One region of the Morganella morganii genome, then DNA from elsewhere that is predicted to be linked to it. Evidence: predicted binding sites of a transcription regulator. Region 1 holds the regulator's gene; each other region holds the start of a gene.

Region 1 (6,679 bases):
CGATATCCAGCAGTTGCATACCCGGTTTCAGCTGTAATTTTTCACAGATGAGATGCAGTTTCTGTTCCTGCGCCTTCGCCAGATTGGCGGGGTCATCACTGAGACCTTTCCAGTAGCCGCAGGAATACTGCATATACGGGTCGAGCATCAGCTCAAACAGGTCATTACCCAGATCATAATGTTCTTCGCCGACAATCCGCGCCCGTTTTTTGGTTTGCAGATTACGCAGACGAGCCATGGCGATTTTTATAATATCGTTGATATTCTGCGGCAGTTTATTTTCCAGCCCGGCGCGTAACACCCGCTGAAAGAAAATATCTAACCGCTCACAGTCCCACCAGCCATCCATATAGCTTTCACCCAGTCCCATAGAGCCCTGCTGCAAGACCCGTTTAAAGAACTGCTGGTTATGCACCTGAATATCGAAAGGGCGGGAACCATTAATCTCAATGCCGGCTTCGTCTAAAAGATCGGAGGCAATCCGCTGCCAGGAGTCGGCAGGCGTTTTTTGATTTTCGACACAATCAGAACTCATATTATCTCCAATTTTTATCAAAGCGGGATTCTGAGTGCTTTATTTATGACGTTTTGCGCGGGAACAACAGAACCGGTGTAATTGGCCGTCATCGGGTGACAGTCTGCGTATTAACGTGATCGTTAAAACAAAAACAAAGCTCAAAATCCGGATTTAAAACGAATTGTCAGAAAAGTATAGGAGCCTGAAATTAAAATTCAATGACAAAAAAGGCCGTACCTGAGTACGGCCTGTAATTAGGAATATTCTTAATAGGAGGTGCAATCTATTGATTTTGTTCCGCAATAGTCACGGAGGTGCGCGAAGGGCGGCGCTGGATAATATAACCGCCGATGGTCAGTATCACCGTTGCCGCCATCACTGCTGTGGTGGAGAGCAGTGGCTCATGCATCAGGGCAGAAACGAGGAAACTGATCGCGGAGCATAAACCGAGCTGAATGGCATTCTGTAATGCTGCTGCTTTACCGCTGTGTTCCGGGTAAACCGCCAGGGCGTTTGATACCGCAATCGGGTAAGACGCGCCATTCATTGCTGCCATAAAGCAGAACGGGATCAGGATCGCCACCAGTGACGGGTTACCGAATTTTGCCATAGCATACAAGCCCACCATACTGACGGCGTAACCGGCCAGCAGGAACGGTAATAATGTTTTGCCGTTAATCCGCGACAACAGGGCACGGCAGCCGTAGCCCCCGACCATAAAGGCGATAGTCTGCGGAATGTAGCTCAGACCGATATCATTCGGGTTATAACCCATATCGCGCAGAATAAACGGCGAACCGGTCAGCCAGGCAAAGAAACCGGCGCTGCACGCGGCATAAATCAGCACGTTACCGCTGTAAACCGGGGATTTCAGCAGACGGAAGAAGGAAATTTTCTGTTTTTCCGTTTTGACCGCATCCGGCGCGATATGATGCTTTTCTTTCAGCATCAGGGTCGGGATCAGCACCAGCAGGGTGATACCGCCGAGCACGAGGAAAATTTCATGCCAGCCGCCGTGGTTGAGCAGCCATGCGCCCAGTAACGGTGCCAGAGCCGGAGAGAGTGCCACCAGCGGCATAATTGCGGCAAAAACACGCTGCGCACGGTGATCGTCATAACGGTCGATAACCAGCGCCTGCCAGGTGACAGCGGCAGAGCAGACACTGACGGCCTGTACAAAACGCAGTAATAATAACTGGGCAGGGGTGGAAACCCAGACCATGGCCAGACAGCTCAGGGCAAACAGGCTCAGGCCCATCAGCAGAACCGGCTTACGGCCGATTTTATCGGAGAGCGGTCCCCATAACAGCTGACCGATGGCAAAACCGACCAGGAAGATACTCAGACTGGCGCTGATTGCGCTGGCTGTGGAGTTCAGAGAGTCCTGCATCATACCGAATGCAGGCAGATACATATCAATCGCGAGATAACCCAGCATGCTGAGTCCGGCGAGATAAAAGAGAAAGCCGCGGGAAGGCGATTTATTGACAGTCACAGAGAAATACCTGAATGTTAAATAAGTGTAATGCGTGAGTTAGTATTTTAACTATTCGAGTTTTCCCTTGTAAAACGTTATTATTTGCACACTGCTGTGAAATTTTTTGAAAGGAAGGATTATGTGGTCAGAATATACGCTGGATGTGGTGGATGCTGTGGCGCGGACAGGCAGTTTCAGTGCGGCGGCAGAGGAACTGCACCGGGTGCCTTCTGCCATCAGCTACAGTGTCCGCCAGCTGGAAGAGTGGCTGGCGGTTCCGCTGTTTGAACGGCGTCACCGCGATGTTGAACTGACACCTGCCGGGGCGTTGTTTGTCAAAGAAGCGCGTGATGTCATCAAAAAAATGAAATCCACACGTCACCAGTGCCAGATGATTGCCAACGGCTGGCGCGGACAATTCAGCATCGCCGTTGACTGTATCGTAAAACCGGAACGGATAACGCGACTTCTGCTGGATTTTTATCATCATTTCCCGGATATCGAGTTGTATATTTATCCGGAAGTGTTTAACGGGGTGTGGGATGCGCTGGTGGACAGACGGGTGGACGTGGCAATCGGTGCGACACGCGCATCTCCTATCGGTGAGCGCTACAATTTCCGCGATATGGGCTTTATGCCGTGGCGTGCGGTAGTCAGTCCGGATCATCCGCTGGCCTCTGCCGGTCATGTCCTGACCAATGAGGAGATGGTGCCGTACCCGAGTTTGTGTCTGGAAGATACCTCACGTTCTCTGCCGAAACGCGATACGTGGGCACTGGATAATCAGCGCCGCCTGGTGGTGCCGGACTGGGATCGCGGAATTGCCTGTGTGGAATCGGGATTGTGTGTGGCAATGATGCCGGCGCACCGCGCCGATCCGCTGATTAAAGCGGGGCGGCTGGCAGCACTGAAGATAGAGCAGCCATTGCCGGACAGCCCGTGCTGTATCACCTGGGTGGATAAAGACACCTCTCCGGCACTGAGCTGGCTGCTCGATTATCTCGGGGACAGCAACACGCTCAATGCCGAATGGCTGCGCTGATCCTCAGCGGCGGTAATCGATAAACGGACCATCCGCTACAGAGCGGCGTTCCACCAGGCGCGGATGCACCTCAATGGTCTGCGCATCTTCGCGTTTGTTGACGATGCGGTCGAGCAGCATGGTCAGTGCCATTTGTCCCAGCCGCTCTTTCGGCTGGTGGATGGTGGTCAGGGCAGGGGTAAAGTAACGGGCGTTACGGATATTGTCATACCCGATCACAGAAATATCCTGCGGCACGCGCAGACCCATTTCATCAGCCGCGCAAATTGCGCCCATCGCCATAGCATCACCGCCGCAGAATACCGCTGTCGGGCGCTGTTTGCCGGATAAAATCTGTGTCATGGCCTGATAACCGGAATCCGGTTCAAAATCGCCCTGGACAATCCATTCATCGCGCACCGTAATACCTGCTTCTTTCATGGCTTTGCGGAATCCTTCCAGACGGTTGCCGCCGGTGTTCCGCTCAAGCGGCCCCGGAATAACCGCGATATCACGGTGTCCGCGTTCAATCAGATAACGGCCGGCGAGATAACCGCCGTGCAGGGCGTTATCAATGATCGCATCGGTGAAATCCCCGCGCGCTTTGCCCCAGTCCATCACCACCATCGGGATATTGCGGTAGCCTTCCAGCATGGCAATCAGCTGATCCGGGTACTCTGAACACATCACCAGCAGACCATCGACACGTTTCTGTGCCAGCATCGCCAGGTAGGCTTTCTGTTTGTCAGGATTATTGTGAGAGTTGCACAGCACCAGGGTATACCCTTTGCTGTAGCAGCTGTTTTCCACCGCCTCAATCACTTCCGCAAAATACGGCGCTTCACTGGAGGTGGCCAGCAGCCCGATGGACTTGGTGTTATTGACTTTCAGACTGCGCGCCACGGCGCTCGGTGAATAGTGCAGTTCTTTGATAGCAGCCCAGACAGCCGCCTTCGTTTCTTCCGCAACGAAACGGGTATTATTAATGACATGGGAGACGGTTGTGGTGGAGACGCCCGAGCGCTTAGCCACATCTTTAATCGTTGCCATGATGAAAACAACTCCTGACCTGCCGGTCTGTATTTTATTATTCGGTTAATCGATTGCTATTATAGTGCCATTATGCGGTAACAATAGAAAAATTTCTGTAAAAACAGGCATTGTTGTCTGATCCGGGTCAAAAGTAAAAAATATTACCTGTGCTATGGTTATTGATATGGTCAGCTATTCGGGTTTTCCGGTCAGACCATCCGTTTTAATTAATTTGATGATTCAGGATGTCAGGTAATCATCATCAGGTCACTAAGCAGCTATTTTGGAGATAAGAATGGATACAGATCTGAAATATGGTTTGTCAACCGCGGTTGCAGCACTGGTTATGATCGTATTATTTGCAACAATGCTTTTCTGATTCACCCCTTACAGTACAAAAGGGCGGAAAATTCCGCCCTTTTTTGATCAACTGTATTGTGTTACCGGATAATGTGTTTCCGGATTACGCCAGGTTTTCTTCCGCAAATTTCCAGTTCACTAATGCCCAGAAGTTTTCCAGGTATTTAGGACGGGCATTACGGTAGTCGATATAATAAGCGTGTTCCCAGACATCAACGGTTAAGATTGGTTTGTCGTTACCGCTGACCGGGGTTGCCGCGTTAGAGGTATTGACGATAGCCAGGCTGCCGTCTGCTTTTTTCACCAGCCATGTCCAGCCGGAACCGAAGTTTTTCACTGCGGAATCGGTAAACTGCTGTTTGAATTCGGCAAATGAACCGAACGCTTTGTTAATCACGTCAGCAATTTTACCGGTTGGTTCGCCACCGGCATTTGGTGCCAGGCAGTGCCAGTAGAACGTGTGGTTCCAGACCTGAGCAGCGTTATTGAAGATACCGGCATCAGAGGTTTTGATAATCTCTTCCAGTGATTTACCTTCAAATGCGGTGCCTTTGATCAGGTTATTCAGATTAACCACATAGGTGTTGTGGTGTTTGCCGTAGTGGTATTCCAGTGTTTCTTCAGAAATATAGGGCGCTAATGCATTTTTTGCATAAGGCAGTGCAGGTAATTCAAACGACATTGCATTCTCCTTGTTAAGGTTAAATCAGTAACCTCGTCACAGACGGGTTACTGTTATTATTCTGCGAATTATCTTAACAAGTTTTGTCATAAAAAACAGCGTGAAATACCGGGGTGATGTTATTCACATGGTGAAAGACAAAATCGCCCACAAAATGATATCCGTCACAATAAAGGCGATAAGCAGGGTGTACAGCTTATGGCGGCAGATCCAGTTATAATAGCGTTTCATTCTGTCTTCCCCGTATGACTGCGGAATCTTAAATATAACGGGTTTACCGGCTGAAATCCGCGCAAATTTAACAATTTTACAGAAAGCGTGACAACGACCGCCGTTTGTCAACCGGCCGCAGACCCTTTACAATCTCCGCTATGACAAAAGTACAAGAATGATCACGATGCTGGCAGACTATATTTCCCGCGCGATACAAAACCATACTGATTGCAATGTTATTTGTGACCATTATCAGAAAGATGAGCTCTCTGAAGTGATCCGGCGTGTCCGCAAATGGCAGTTCCGCGATGGTATTGAGCTGATGTGCAGTGAAGAGATAGAAACTATCGTGCAGACCGGTGACGAACAGTGCCCGGAACAGTGGATTGTCTGGACGGTCACGGGGGATAAAGCGAAAACAATTTCTCCGCGGCACAAAGAATTTTTCAGTCTGTGCCAGCAGGGTTACTGGCTGAAAATGCAGCTGGCCTGACGTGCCGGATACAATCCTGAAAATTACCGGTATAATTACCTGCAATATTAAACTGATTCAGAAAAGACAATGACAAAACTCACATTACAAGAGCAGATGCTGAAAGCCGGACTGGTGACCAGCAAAAAAATGGATAAAGTCCGCAGAACAGCAAAAAAATCACGCGTTCAGGCCCGTGAGGCCAGAGAAGCGGTGGAAGAGAATAAAAAAGCGCAGCTTGAGCGTGATAAACAGCTGAGTGAGCAGCAAAAACAGGCTGTTTTATCCAGAGAATATAAAGCTCAGGTGAAGCAGCTGATTGAAATGAACCGGATCATTATTTCAAAAGGCAGCATTGATTTTAATTTCACTGACAACAACGTGATTAAAAGCATTGCCGTGGACAAAACCACACAGTCTCAGCTGATCAGCGGCCGTCTGGCGATAGCCCGGTTAAGCACGGAAAACAGCAGTGTGAGTGAATATGCCATTATCCCGGCGGTTGTTGCAGATAAAATCACACAGCGTGATGCGGAAAGCATTGTGTTAAATAATGCGCTGGCGCAGGACGAAGCGGATGAAGACGATCCGTATGCTGATTTTAAAATCCCGGATGATTTGATGTGGTGATCCGCATCTGCCTGCTTCCCTGTTCAGAACGGACAGGGACTGCGGGCATTAACCGGTTCGCCGCTGACCGGATGCACAAAATCCAGTTCCCCGGCGTGCAGCATCAGCCGCGGAATATTTCCGGTGCCCGGCAATAGTTTCCCGCCATAGAGATCACACCCTAAAATCGGATGGCCCAGATACTGACAATGAATGCGGAGCTGATGCGTGCGGCCGGTTTCCGGTGTCAGTGCCACCCTGGTGACCGGCAGAGAGAGCCCGTCCTCAGTTTCATA
Region 2 (6,679 bases), 770 kb from region 1:
TGATGATCCTCTACGGCGGCCATCTCACCTGGATTGTGCTCGGGTTTACCGCCGTATATATCGGGCTGCGGCTGGCGACCTACCGTTATTACCGCCAGCTGTCAGAGGAATCGCTGATCAAAGAGGCGCGCGCCGGGTCGTACTTTATGGAATCCCTCTACGGCATCACCACGGTGAAAACCCAGGGAATGAGTGACCGCCGGGGTAATCACTGGCTGAATCTGAAAGTCGATTCCATCAACACCGGCATCCGCCTGACCAAAATGAACCTGATGTTCGGCGGGGTGAATACCTTTATCATGGCCTGTGACCAGATTGCCATTCTGTGGATTGGTGCGGGTCTGGTGATCGACAACGCCATGACCCTCGGGATGTTTGTCGCGTTCAGCGCCTACCGCGAGCAGTTTTCCGACCGCGCTGCCTCCATCATTGAGTTCCTGCTGCAGCTGCGCATCATGAGCCTGCACAATGAGCGTATTTCCGATATCGCCCTCAACGAACAGGAAAATAAAAAGCCGGATGTGCCGTACGAGCCGCAGATGCAGGCCGCCGGGCTGGAGACCCGCAACCTGGCGTACAGTTACGACAGCCAGTCCGTACCGATCTTCCGCGATAATAATCTGTCGGTTGCCCCCGGTGAAAGTGTGGCGATAACAGGGCCGTCCGGCTCGGGAAAAACCACGCTGATGAAAGTGCTGTGCGGCCTGTTTGAGCCATCGGATGGCAAGGTATTCATTGATAACATTGAGATCCGCCAGCTCGGCGTCAATAACTACCACAAAATGATCGCCTGCGTGATGCAGGACGACAAACTGTTTTCCGGCTCGATCCGCGAAAATATCTGCGGTTTCACCGAAAATCGCGACGAACAGCTGATGATTGCCTGTGCGCAGGCCAGTTATATTCATGACGTGATTATATCGATGCCGATGGGCTATGAAACACTGATAGGAGAGCTGGGCGAAGGACTGTCCGGCGGGCAGAAACAGCGGATCTTTATTGCCCGCGCCCTGTACCGCAAGCCCCGCATTCTGTTTATGGACGAGGCCACCAGCGCACTGGATAAAGAGAGTGAATCTTACGTCAATCAGGCGATCCGCCAACTGCCGATCACGCGGATTATTATTGCGCACCGCGAGTCGACGATTGAGTCAGCGGACCGCATTATTTTTCTCGGCGGGAAAAACAATAAATAAAGCCACGAAAATATAACCGGAAATAATAACCTCAGGATATGTATTTTATATTACCGTTAATATTACAACTCTTGTGGCATTTTCTGAATTTTATGCAGAATATCCGGAATCTGTTGTATTTATCTGGTCAAACCGCTGAACCGGGCCAACGAAGCCCTGCGTGAGCGCTGATCCTGTCAGTCAGCCCCGCATATCACAGTGTGATATGCGGGGCTTTCTCTTTATTTGTCATGTGAATGCTTAACAGTATACTGATACCTTAAGGCAGCCGTCCGCTTGCTGACGGTACTCTCTCACTGACAAGGCAGGTGACACCATGACAGACAGACAAGAGGTCTTACCCCAGCGTATCAGCGCGCGGATTAAAGATGTCGGCGGCGTGCCGGTATCCCGTGCATTACCGGTAAAAGAGCGCCGTCAGATAGGCGCCTGGTGTTTTCTGGATCATGCCGGTCCGGCAGTTTTCAAAGGGGATGACGGCATGAAAGTCGGGCCGCATCCGCACATCGGCTTACAGACGTTCACCTGGATGCTGGAAGGTGAGGTGCTGCACCGGGACAGCCTCGGATCAGAGCAGATTATCCGCCCGGGACAGGTGAATCTGATGACAGCCGGACGCGGTATCACACATACCGAAGATTCCGCCGGCAGAAATGCCCGTCTGCATGCCGCCCAGCTCTGGATTGCCTTACCTCCGGCGGATAGCACCATCGCGCCGCGCTTTGACCACTATCCTGATTTACCTGTCTGGCATCATGACCAGGTGAGTTTCACATTACTGACCGGCGAATATGGTGATCACCGTTCGCCGGTTCTGCATTTTTCCCCGCTGATCGGCATGGATTTGCTGGCACAGCAGGCAACACAAACCACACTCGATACCCGGCCGGACTTTGAATACGGCCTCTTTGTGCTGGAGGGCCAGCTGACATACCGCGGTGAAGTTTATACCGCCAATGAGCTGGTGTATGTCGGTGAAGGGTTGTCCTCTGTCACACTGACACTGATGAAGGGCTCGCGGTTGCTGTTGCTGGGCGGTACACCGGTGCAGGAACGGATAATGATGTGGTGGAATTTTGTCGGCTACGACGTACAGACACTACAGCAGGCTGTCAGTGACTGGAACAATGGCGATATCCGGTTCGGTACTGTTGAAAATGACCCCCGCGAGCCGCTGCCCGCACCATCGTATCCCGCATCCCGCCTGTAACAGGCAATAGCTGATACACTCTGAATGCAATAATTCTTATTAATGATAGTTGAAATGATTGGCATTCAGAGTGCAGTATTATCCCGTATTTCACGCTAGAATAAACCAGTTAATGGTCGTTATGTTGCTGAACTGAACATAACTTTTCTGTTGTTCCATAACTGAGGTGAACTATGAAAGCAGCTGTTGTCGCAAAAAATAAGACCGTAGAAATCAAAGAGAAAACATTACGCCCTCTGAAATATGGAGAAGCCCTGCTGAAAATGGAATGCTGCGGCGTGTGTCACACTGACCTGCATGTAAAAAATGCTGATTTTGGTGATGTCTCCGGTGTGATCCTCGGGCATGAAGGTATTGGTGTGGTGACGGAAATCGCGGAAGGGGTCACCTCACTGAAAGTCGGCGATCGTGCCAGTGTTGCATGGTTTTTCCGTGGCTGCGGCCATTGTGAATACTGTAACAGCGGCAAAGAAACTTTCTGCCGTGAAGTTAAAAATGCCGGTTATACCGTGGACGGCGGTATGGCGGAAGAGTGCATTGTGACTGCGGATTATGCGGTAAAAGTGCCGGATGGTCTGGATTCAGCCGCGGCGAGCAGTATTACCTGCGCCGGCGTCACCACTTATAAAGCAATTAAAGTTTCCGGCATCAAACCGGGTCAGTGGCTGGCGATTTACGGTCTCGGTGGATTAGGCAACCTGGCGCTGCAATATGCCAAAAACGTCTTTAATGCCAAAGTGATCGCTATTGATGTCAATGATAAACAACTGGCACTGGCAAAAGAGATGGGCGCCGATCTGATCCTGAATCCGAAAACCGATAATGTCGATGAAATCATTCAGAAAGACCTCGGCGGCGCGCATGCAGCGGTCGTTACCGCAGTAGCCAAATCCGCATTTAACTCGGCGGTCGGCAGTGTCCGTGCCGCAGGGCGTGTTGTGGCGGTCGGTCTGCCGGTGGAAACCATGGATCTGAGTATTCCGCGTCTGGTACTGGACGGTATCGAGGTTGTCGGTTCGCTGGTGGGAACCCGCGAAGATCTGAAAGAAGCATTCCGTTTTGGTGCCGAAGGCAAAGTGGTACCAAAAGTGGCGATGCGCCCGCTTGAAGACATTAATGCCATCTTTGAAGAGATGGAGCAGGGCAAATTTACCGGCCGTATGGTCATTGATTTTAAAAACAAAAAATAATCGATCCGGTTATTTGCTGCAATATCCTTTAGCCGCCCGCCTGCGGGCGGTTAATGAGATGACCCCCCCCCCCCCTGTGAGCGGTATGCTGACAGGGTGTTTTTCTTTCAGGAGAGGCCATCATGCAAAGCGTTGTTGCACAAAAAATTCACGCGAACCAAACTGATTGAATTTTTAACGGGATGTTCATCAGTGACGATTGTGACGGAAGCCTGTGCCGAAGCTATATATGAGACAGCATCCCGTCCGTCTGTGAGATTTGTAAAACCGCGAACGGAATCCCGGCAGGTTATGCAGGCTTTGCATCCTGGCTCAGTTACTGCTCCGATAGCATGATCATTACCAATATTTAATGGTTCAGATATGGGCGAATGGGCGCTGCTGCACTGGATGGAAAAAGCTCAATATAAATATCAACGGATTAAATTATAAAGAAAAGCCGGTTAATAAAATACTGAAAAACTTTAAGTGCCCGGCGGATATTTAAACAATAGATATTTATAAGTAAGAGTATTCAGTTTCTTATTTAATTGTGAGGTTTTTCTGTTAATTATCAGAGCGATTTTCTTATATTGATAAATGGCTGCTTATTATGAAAATAAAGACAATTTTTTCAGGGTTGGAAAATGGTTCGGGAAGAAATAAAATTAAAGGTAATCAAGTAATTCAGCGTATTAGCCGCCAGTGAAGCCAATTAAATATCAATCAATCGCTTAACAATAGAGTGATTACAAAGCAAATCCCATGGTACTTTGTTGTCCCGGTATCAGAAAAGAAAGACGCGTTTTATCTCGGTGCTTTCAGTTTTCTCTGTGATGATAAATGCGTGGTTCTGTACATAAAGGTTGCGGATAAATGGATAATCAGACACCTGAGTATGGTATCAAATATTATTTTCTGGTGTTCCCGGATAACGATATTACTCTCCGCTGCGGGAATCAGTTCTCCTGAAACCCCGGTTTCAGTTTAATAACAACGGGTATGAACAGTATCAGTGGCCGGGAGACTATGATGAACCGGCTGTCGGTGAGTTTCTGGCGCGTGTCCGCAATGAGGAGCAGGGGGGCCGGGCTCCCGGGCTCCCGGGCTGCCGGTTCCGGTGAAATATACGGTGATACACGGCTATCAATGTGATAACCGGGATTATTAAATTGAGAAGGCAATCGATTGTCATGCCGTGAGTCCTGAAAAATTACATTTCACAGGGGTAATAAAAATGCGGCGGGTATCTCGTTTTTAATGGCAAAATGCGTCAAAAAACCGGAATCCGGTCACGAAACACAGCATTTATGCTGATAAAAAATCGCGCTGGTCTGAATTTTGCTCAATCGTTTAAATGATGAACAGATACCCGGGCCGGGTTCGTCATCATAGTGAGACACCCTGACGCCAGGGGTCATTTTCCGAGATCTTCGAATCGAAGCCGGGGAGTCCCGGTTGTAAGGGAGTCTGTTTCATGAGCAATCATAGTGTGGATCAAGCACAGGAACCGGTTAAGCCCGTTATTGACGAAGTTGAAGAAATATTACCTGCGGGAAAACTGATGATGCTGGGATTACAGCACGTACTGGTGATGTATGCCGGTGCAGTAGCGGTACCGCTGGTTATCGGTGACCGGCTGGGGCTGAGCAAGGAAGTGGTGACACTGCTTATCAGTTCGGATCTGTTTTGCTGTGGTATCGTGACACTGTTGCAGTGTATTGGTATCGGGAAATTTGCCGGTATCCGTCTGCCGGTGATTATGTCTGTGACGTTCGCGGCGGTGACGCCGATGCTGGCTATCGGTGCCAACCCGGATATCGGCCTGATGGGGATTTTCGGCGCCACCATTGCGGCGGGGGTACTGACAACGCTGATAGTCCCGCTGATGGGAAAACTGATGCCGCTTTTCCCCAATATGGTCACCGGTATTGTGATCACCTCTATCGGGCTGAGTATCATGCAGGTGGGGATCGACTGGGCTGCCGGGGGTAAAGGTAACCCGGAATATGGTCATCCGCTCTACCTCGGTATCTCATTTGCGGTTCTGCTGTCTATCCTGTTTATCACCAAATTCTGTAAGGGTTTTCTCTGTAATATCTCGGTATTACTGGGGATTATCTTTGGTTTTGTGTTGTCGCTGATGTGCAATGAGGTCAGTTTCGACGGCTATGCGGATGCGCCCTGGTTCAAACTGGTTACCCCGATGGCGCTGGGAACACCAACGTTTGAGCCGATTTCCATTATCACCCTCAGTGTGGTGCTGCTGATTGTCTTTATTGAATCGATGGGGATGTTCCTGGCGCTCGGGGAAATCGTCGGCCGTCCGGTCGGAAAAGATGACATTGTGCGCGGACTGCGGGTGGACGGGATCGGGACAGTTATCGGTGGTCTGTTCAATAGTTTCCCGCATACCTCATTTTCCCAGAACGTCGGGCTGGTGGGCGTGACAAAAGTCCACAGCCGCTGGGTGTGTGTAGTCTCCGGATTTATCCTGATCATCTTTGGTCTGCTGCCGAAAATGGCGGTGGTGATTGCCTCTATTCCGCAGTTTGTGCTCGGCGGGGCGGGGCTGGTGATGTTCGGCATGGTACTGGCGACAGGGATCCGCATTCTGTCCCGTGTTGATTACAGTGGCAATAATTACAATCTCTATATTGTGGCGATAAGCCTGGGGGTCGGGCTGACACCGACACTCTCCGGTAATTTCTTTGCCAAACTGCCGATGTTCTTACAGCCGCTGCTGCACAGCGGGATCCTGCTGGCCACTGTCAGTGCGGTGATCCTGAACCTGTTCTTTAATGGTTATCATCCGAAAAAAGAAAGCCCGGCAACGTGATCTGACTCACTAAGCATAACCCGGAGTGGTGATTGACACCGATGCAGAAAAGCATCGGTGTTTTTTTATGGACGGGCGTATACTGGATTATCAGTAAGCACAATTATTGGCAATCTAAATCATATCAGTAAGGCCGTACTATGAGTGGAATCATCACGGAGCATGAACCTTTCGGCACATTACTGGGCTATGCGCCCGGCGGTGTGGCTATCTATTCCTCTGACTACGATACCATCACGGAAGCAGAGAAAGAGGATGATATTTC
Region 3 (6,679 bases), 110 kb from region 1:
TCGATAAGGATCATCGACTGGCGGCGGCGGCCGTTTTCGGTCGGCAGATTAACAAAACGCGGCACTTTATCAGACGGAATTTCCAGCAGTGCATAGCGGGTCTCACGGCCGGATTTGACAATCTCCACCACCAGATAGGTGTAATCGTCTTTGAGGAATTCGACCAGATCGGTGCTGGTCTGGATCATAATTGGCGTGATGTGCTGGCGCAGATGCTGACGGAAATACTGACGCAGCCAGATTTGCTGTTTCGGCGAAATCTGGCGTTCGTTGATCAGGAAAATCTGGTTACGTGCCATTTCCAGCAGCAGGTCGTTATACAGGGTATCAAATGCCTGATCCTGTTTTGCCACTTTGTTTTCAATTTTACGCAGCAGATGGCGCCCGCTGGCACCGGAACCACGCTGTTCCTCATTAATCAGGATGCGGCGTTTCACATCCGCATAGCGGACTTTATAAAACTCATCCAGGTTATTTGAGTAAATGCCCAGAAAACGCATGCGCTCAATCAGCGGGTTGCGTTTGTCGGCGGCCTCCTGAAGAACCCGCTCGTTGAACGACAGCCAACTGAGTTCTTTTTCCATATAGAGCCTATCTTGGGACATTGTTACTCCGGAACGGGTTACTCTGAATCAGGGTTGAACACAGCGTACAGTTTACTAAAAAATCGTTACAGGTTCTGCTTTACGCGGGCATTTTTTTCAACGTAGCTTTCCGCATCCGCAGATTTATTTTTCATGACCAGATATTCCGGCTGAAAAATACACATACGGATGGCAGTGCGGTATTCCCCGTTGACGAAAAACTCATCAATTAACTGGCCTTCGGTATGAAAACCGAGCTTTTTATAGATGTGGATCGCTTTTTCGTTTTCGATATCCACAATCAGATACAGTTTATACAGATTGAGGACAGAAAACGCATAATCCATAGCCAGACGGGCAGCGCGGGACGCAAATCCGTGACCCTGATGTGACGGGGCGATAATAATCTGGAATTCAGCGCGGCGGTGTACATGATTGATTTCCACCAGTTCCACCAGCCCGATCTTGGTGCCGTCGCTTTCCACAATGAAGCGGCGTTCTGACTGATCGTGAATATGCTTATCGTATAAATCACTTAATTCAATAAAGGCTTCATACGGCTCCTCAAACCAATAACGCATAATGCTGGCGTTATTATCCATCTGATGAACAAAAGCTAAATCCTCACGCTCAAGCGGGCGCAGTTTTACAGGCGGAACAGCAGTACCACCGGACATAAATCACCTCGATATTGGTTGTATTTTATCAGTCAGTGTAACACATAACAGAAACGGAATTATCCGGGGATCCGCTTTTCCGCGTCACGATGGGCACAGCCGTGTAAAATTATGGCAATTACGTGTTATTTGAGTACCGGTCACAGCAGACAGATGATAAAGTATGTGGTAGTACGCATATCATTAATAAATACCGGATATTTCCATGAACCCGACAAAAGTGTGCCGCACCCGTCTTTATACGCTTACCGACCTGCCGAATATCGGCGAGGCGATGGCGGAAGATCTGCGTCTGCTGGGGTATGAGACGCCGCAGGATATTACCGGTTCAGACCCGGTGATTATGTATGAAATGCTCTGCGCGGTAACCGGCGTCCGTCAGGATCCCTGTGTTATTGATGTGTTCTGGTCAGTCACTGATTTTCTTGCAGGACAACCGGCACAGCCGTGGTGGAATTATACCGGACAGCGCAAAGCGTATCTTAATGAGATGGCGAAACTGCGGTAGTTATGAAAAACGCCCGGAAAAACCGGGCGGAGAGAATCAGAGCGTATTGTGAAAATATAATTTCCCGTCCAGATATATCCCGTCTTCTTTCAGTGCCAGACGCCCCTGCACAAACCAGTTAACCACCTGCGGATAGATGCGGTGTTCTTCCTGTTGTATCCGGGCGGTGAGAGTGTCTTCAGTATCATCCGGCAGAACGGCAATGCGTGCCTGTAAAATGACCGGGCCGCCGTCCAGCTCTTCCGTGACAAAATGTACAGAGGTACCGTGTTCGGCATCGCCGTTCTCCAGCGCTTTGCGGTGTGTATGCAGACCCGGATATTTCGGCAGCAGAGACGGGTGGATATTGAGCATTCTGCCGTGGTAATGGCGGACAAAGGCGGGTGTCAGAATCCGCATATATCCGGCGAGGATCAGTAAATCCGGTTGATACTCATCAATCTGTGCCTGCAATGCGGCATCAAAATCATCCCGTGAAGAGAATTCCGCCGGACTGAGTGCCAGTGCGGGAATACCGGCCTGTTGTGCGCGGAGTAACCCGTAAGCGTCCGCTTTATTACTGAAGACCGCAACAATTTCCGCATTGAGAGCTTTTGAATTGCAGGCGTCAATCAACGCCTGCAGATTACTGCCGCTGCCGGAAATCAGGACAACAAGGCGTTTTTTCATCAGCGGATGATGACCTGTGGTTCATCTTCACGGCAGACCGCGATATCACCGATCAGCCATGCATTTTCACCCGCCTCTGTCAGCAGGGCGAGGGCGGCAGGCACAGACGCTGCCGGCAGCGCAATCACCATACCGACACCACAGTTGAAGGTGCGGTACATTTCATAGTCTTCCACATTCCCGGCTTTTTGCAGCCAGTTAAAGACAGACGGCCACTGCCAGGATGAGGCATCAATCCGCGCCTGGGTGCAGGCCGGTAATACACGCGGGATATTTTCCCAGAAACCGCCGCCGGTCAGGTGGGCGATGGCGTGAACATCGGTGTTTTCGATCAGTTTCAGCACAGATTTAACATAGATTTTTGTCGGTGCCAGCAGATGATCCGCCAGTGATTTGCCGTCAAGCTCTGTGGCTGCCGGGTCAGTTTTGCTGACCTCAAGGATTTTGCGGATCAAAGAATAGCCGTTGGAGTGCGGGCCGCTGGAGGCCAGTGCTATCAGCACATCACCGGCGCGGACTTTGCTGCCGTCGATGATTTCTGATTTTTCCGCCACACCGACACAGAACCCGGCCACGTCATAATCATCGCCGTGATACATGCCCGGCATCTCAGCGGTTTCACCACCGACCAGCGCACAACCCGCCTGTTTGCAGCCTTCGGCAATACCGGTGACCACCCGGGCGGCAGTATCGACATCCAGTTTGCCGGTCGCGTAATAGTCGAGGAAGAAGAGGGGCTCAGCACCGGCGACCACCAGGTCGTTCACACACATGGCGACGAGGTCAATACCGATAGTGTCATGACGCGCCAGATCCATCGCCAGGCGCAGCTTGGTGCCGACGCCGTCGGTGCCGGAAACCAGCACCGGTTCTTTATATTTCTGCGGTACCGCACACAGCGCACCGAAACCACCCAGCCCGCCCATAACTTCAGGACGGCGTGTCTCTTTGACAACATGCTTAATACGGGAAACTAAGGCATTACCGGCATCAATATCAACACCGGCATCTTTGTAACTCAGGGAAGTTTTGTCAGTCACTGCGGCCCCCAACGGCGATTGCAAGTAAGTGGGTGTATCGAAAACGCGGCTATTCTAACAGGCCACGCAAACGTTTGCGAGAGGATTTACGCCGGTTTTTGTCAAAATGCGTCAGATCACACTTATTCATGTAACAAACATGAAACGCGTGATAATTGACTATAATCAACAAATCCGGGGTGGCGCTGCGAAAGAAAAGCGGTATAATCTCGCGATTTTTTTGTCCGCCAGGGCTTACACAGTAGGAGAACCCATGAAAGTCGTCGAGGTAAAACACCCGCTCGTTAAACACAAACTTGGCCTGATGCGAGATCATGATATAAGCACAAAACGCTTTCGTGAACTGGCCTCAGAAGTCGGTAGCCTGCTGACCTATGAAGCAACTTCAGACTTAGAAACTGAGAAAGTGACAATTGACGGCTGGTGTGGTCCGGTCGAAATTGAACAAATCAAGGGTAAAAAGATTACCGTTGTGCCAATCCTGCGTGCGGGTATCGGTATGATGAACGGTGTGCTGGAAAGCATCCCGAGTGCCCGTATCAGTGTTGTCGGTGTTTACCGTGATGAAGAAACACTGGAGCCGGTACCGTACTTCCAGAAATTAGCCTCTAATATTGAAGAGCGTATGGCGCTGGTGGTTGACCCGATGCTGGCAACCGGCGGTTCAATGATCGCTACCATCGATCTGCTGAAAAAAGCAGGTTGCACCGCGATTAAAATCCTTGTGCTGGTTGCAGCGCCGGAAGGTCTGAAAGCGCTGGAAAAAGCCCACCCGGATGTTGAGCTGTATACCGCATCCATCGACGATCACCTTAACGAACACGGTTACATTGTGCCGGGCCTGGGTGATGCGGGCGATAAGATATTTGGTACGAAATAAGTTAATGAGCCGACTTGATAGTCGGCTTTTTTTTGGCATATCCCTGAGTAATCATTTAAGAGGTTTAAGATGACGCGCCGCGTTATTGAAGTCGATGAACGCCCACCACTGCTGGTCACCATTCCGTTAAGTTTACAGCACCTGTTTGCGATGTTCGGTGCTACCGTTCTGGTGCCGATCCTGTTTCAGGTAAACCCGGCCACGATCCTGTTATTTAACGGTATCGGGACGCTGCTGTATCTGTTTATCTGTAAAGGAAAAATCCCGGCGTACCTGGGCTCAAGCTTTGCCTTTATTTCACCGGTGCTGATTTTACTGCCGCTCGGGTATGAACTCGCTCTCGGCGGGTTTATCATCTGCGGGCTGTTATTTATGCTGGTGGCGGGGATTGTCAAAATCGCCGGACGCGGCTGGATCAACGTGCTGTTCCCGCCTGCGGCCATGGGTGCGATTGTGGCGGTCATCGGTCTTGAACTGGCAGGAACCGCTGCCGGTATGGCCGGGCTGAAAATCGCGGATGGTGCGTCTCCGGACAGCACCACGCTGATTATCTCCCTGACCACTCTCGGGGTGACGATTCTCGGCTCTGTGGTGTTCCGCGGCTTCCTGGCGATTATTCCGATCCTTATCGGAGTACTGACCGGGTATGCGCTGGCCTTCTTTATGGGCGCGGTGGATTTGACCCCGGTAAGTGAAGCTCCGTGGTTTGCACTGCCGACGTTCTACACACCGCGTTTTGAGTGGTTCGCTATTCTGACCATCTTACCGGCCGCGCTGGTGGTGATTGCCGAACACGTCGGTCACCTGGTGGTCACGGCGAATATTGTCAAACGTGATTTGATGAAAGACCCGGGTCTGCACCGTTCGATGTTTGCCAACGGCTTCTCGACCGTACTGTCCGGCTTCTTCGGCTCCACACCGAACACCACCTACGGCGAAAACATCGGCGTTATGGCCATCACCAAAGTGTACAGCTCCTGGGTTATCGGCGGGGCAGCGGTACTGGCGATTCTGCTCTCCTGTGTCGGTAAACTGGCGGCAGCCATTGCTGCTGTGCCGGTGCCGGTGATGGGCGGGGTATCACTGCTGCTGTACGGGGTTATCGGTGCATCCGGTATCCGCGTGCTGATTGATTCCAAAGTGGATTACAACAAGCCGCAGAACCTGATTCTGACGGCGGTTATCCTGATTATCGGTGTCAGTGGTGCGACCATTCATATCGGTGCGGCTGAACTGAAAGGGATGGCACTGGCAACGGTTGTCGGCATTGGTCTGGCACTGGTGTTCCGTCTGGTGAATATTATCCGTCCGGAAGAGCGGGTGGTGGATGTGAATCTGGATGAAGTGAAGAAAGACTGATTCTGATAGCAGAAAAAAGCCGCAGTGACTGATGAGCCCGTAAAGCCGGGCATGTAGGTTCTGCGGCTTTTTCCGTCACTGAGTACGGGAAGTATGTTGTTAAGGTTCATTTAGCCGGTGAATTTATGTTAAACTAACGGTGTTTGTTCACCCGTTGGCCGAGGTAACTCTGAACACGCCATCTCAGCTGTCATTACCGCTCTCTCTCCCTGATGATGAGACTTTCAACAGTTTCTACGCAGGGGAAAACGCATCCCTGTTATCCGCTATTCAGGCGGCTATCAATCAGCCGCACGGCAGTTATCTCTATTTCTGGTCCCGTGACGGCGGCGGTAAAAGTCATCTGCTGCATGCGGCCTGTGCCGAAGTCTCTTCCAAAGACCGGGCGGTCGGCTATGTGCCGCTGGATAAGCGCGCCTGGTTTGTGCCGGATGTGCTGGAAGGTATGGAGCATCTGTCGCTGGTCTGTATTGATAATGTGCAGTGTATTGCGGGGGATGAAGAGTGGGAAATGGCGCTGTTTAATCTCTATAACCGTATTCTGGAGACCGGCAAGACCTGTCTGCTGATCACCGGGGACAGACCACCACGTCAGATCCCGCTGCAGTTACCGGATCTCGCTTCCCGTCTTGACTGGGGGCAGATTTACAAACTTCATCCGCTTAGTGATGACGAAAAAATTCAGGCACTGCAACTGCGGGCAAAGCTGCGCGGGTTTGAGCTGCCGGAAGATGTCGGGCGCTTTATCTTAAAACGCCTCGACCGTCAGATGCGCACACTGTTTGATATGCTCGACAGGCTTGATCACGCCTCGATTGTTGCCCAGCGCAAACTGACCATTCCGTTTGTCAAAGATATCCTGCGGCTGTGACCATCAGTTAAGCAGGGCAATCACCGTCACTCCCCACTGGAGCACCATGCAGAGAGCGCCCTGCTGAAACAGCCGTTTTGTGCCGCGCCAG

Evidence for each region. Region 1 encodes PurR, which represses purine synthesis genes. Its sites were predicted from a motif close to CANGCAAACGTTTGCNTG; they were not measured.
Region 2: a site for PurR is predicted at 4,753-4,770, ahead of JL661_RS04025 (nucleobase:cation symporter-2 family protein). Genes of this name have one in related genera too.
Region 3: a site for PurR is predicted at 3,542-3,559, ahead of purM (phosphoribosylformylglycinamidine cyclo-ligase). Genes of this name have one in related genera too.

What each region holds. Positions count from the first base shown of each region.
Region 1 covers NZ_CP069157.1:1,646,224-1,652,902, forward strand. Annotated here, with positions in the region: gene cfa (cyclopropane fatty acyl phospholipid synthase) at 1-535, opposite strand, end outside; gene punC (purine nucleoside transporter PunC) at 801-1,955, opposite strand; gene punR (DNA-binding transcriptional activator PunR) at 2,134-3,036, shown strand; gene purR (HTH-type transcriptional repressor PurR) at 3,040-4,065, opposite strand; gene cydH (cytochrome bd-I oxidase subunit CydH) at 4,343-4,426, shown strand; gene sodB (superoxide dismutase [Fe]) at 4,511-5,089, opposite strand; gene JL661_RS07935 (hypothetical protein) at 5,487-5,795, shown strand; gene JL661_RS07940 (DUF2058 domain-containing protein) at 5,865-6,404, shown strand; gene JL661_RS07945 (RluA family pseudouridine synthase) at 6,428-6,679, opposite strand, start outside.
Region 2 covers NZ_CP069157.1:881,123-887,801, forward strand. Annotated here, with positions in the region: gene JL661_RS04005 (peptidase domain-containing ABC transporter) at 1-1,196, shown strand, start outside; gene JL661_RS04010 (pirin family protein) at 1,513-2,406, shown strand; gene adhP (alcohol dehydrogenase AdhP) at 2,580-3,596, shown strand; partial or broken gene JL661_RS04020 (IS110 family transposase) at 3,693-3,902, shown strand; gene JL661_RS04025 (nucleobase:cation symporter-2 family protein) at 5,053-6,414, shown strand; gene gss (bifunctional glutathionylspermidine amidase/synthase) at 6,555-6,679, shown strand, end outside.
Region 3 covers NZ_CP069157.1:1,538,355-1,545,033, forward strand. Annotated here, with positions in the region: gene ppk1 (polyphosphate kinase 1) at 1-605, opposite strand, end outside; gene speG (spermidine N1-acetyltransferase) at 671-1,261, opposite strand; gene JL661_RS07415 (helix-hairpin-helix domain-containing protein) at 1,467-1,769, shown strand; gene purN (phosphoribosylglycinamide formyltransferase) at 1,806-2,438, opposite strand; gene purM (phosphoribosylformylglycinamidine cyclo-ligase) at 2,438-3,478, opposite strand; gene upp (uracil phosphoribosyltransferase) at 3,732-4,358, shown strand; gene uraA (uracil permease) at 4,428-5,717, shown strand; gene hda (DnaA inactivator Hda) at 5,872-6,588, shown strand; gene JL661_RS07445 (hypothetical protein) at 6,592-6,679, opposite strand, start outside.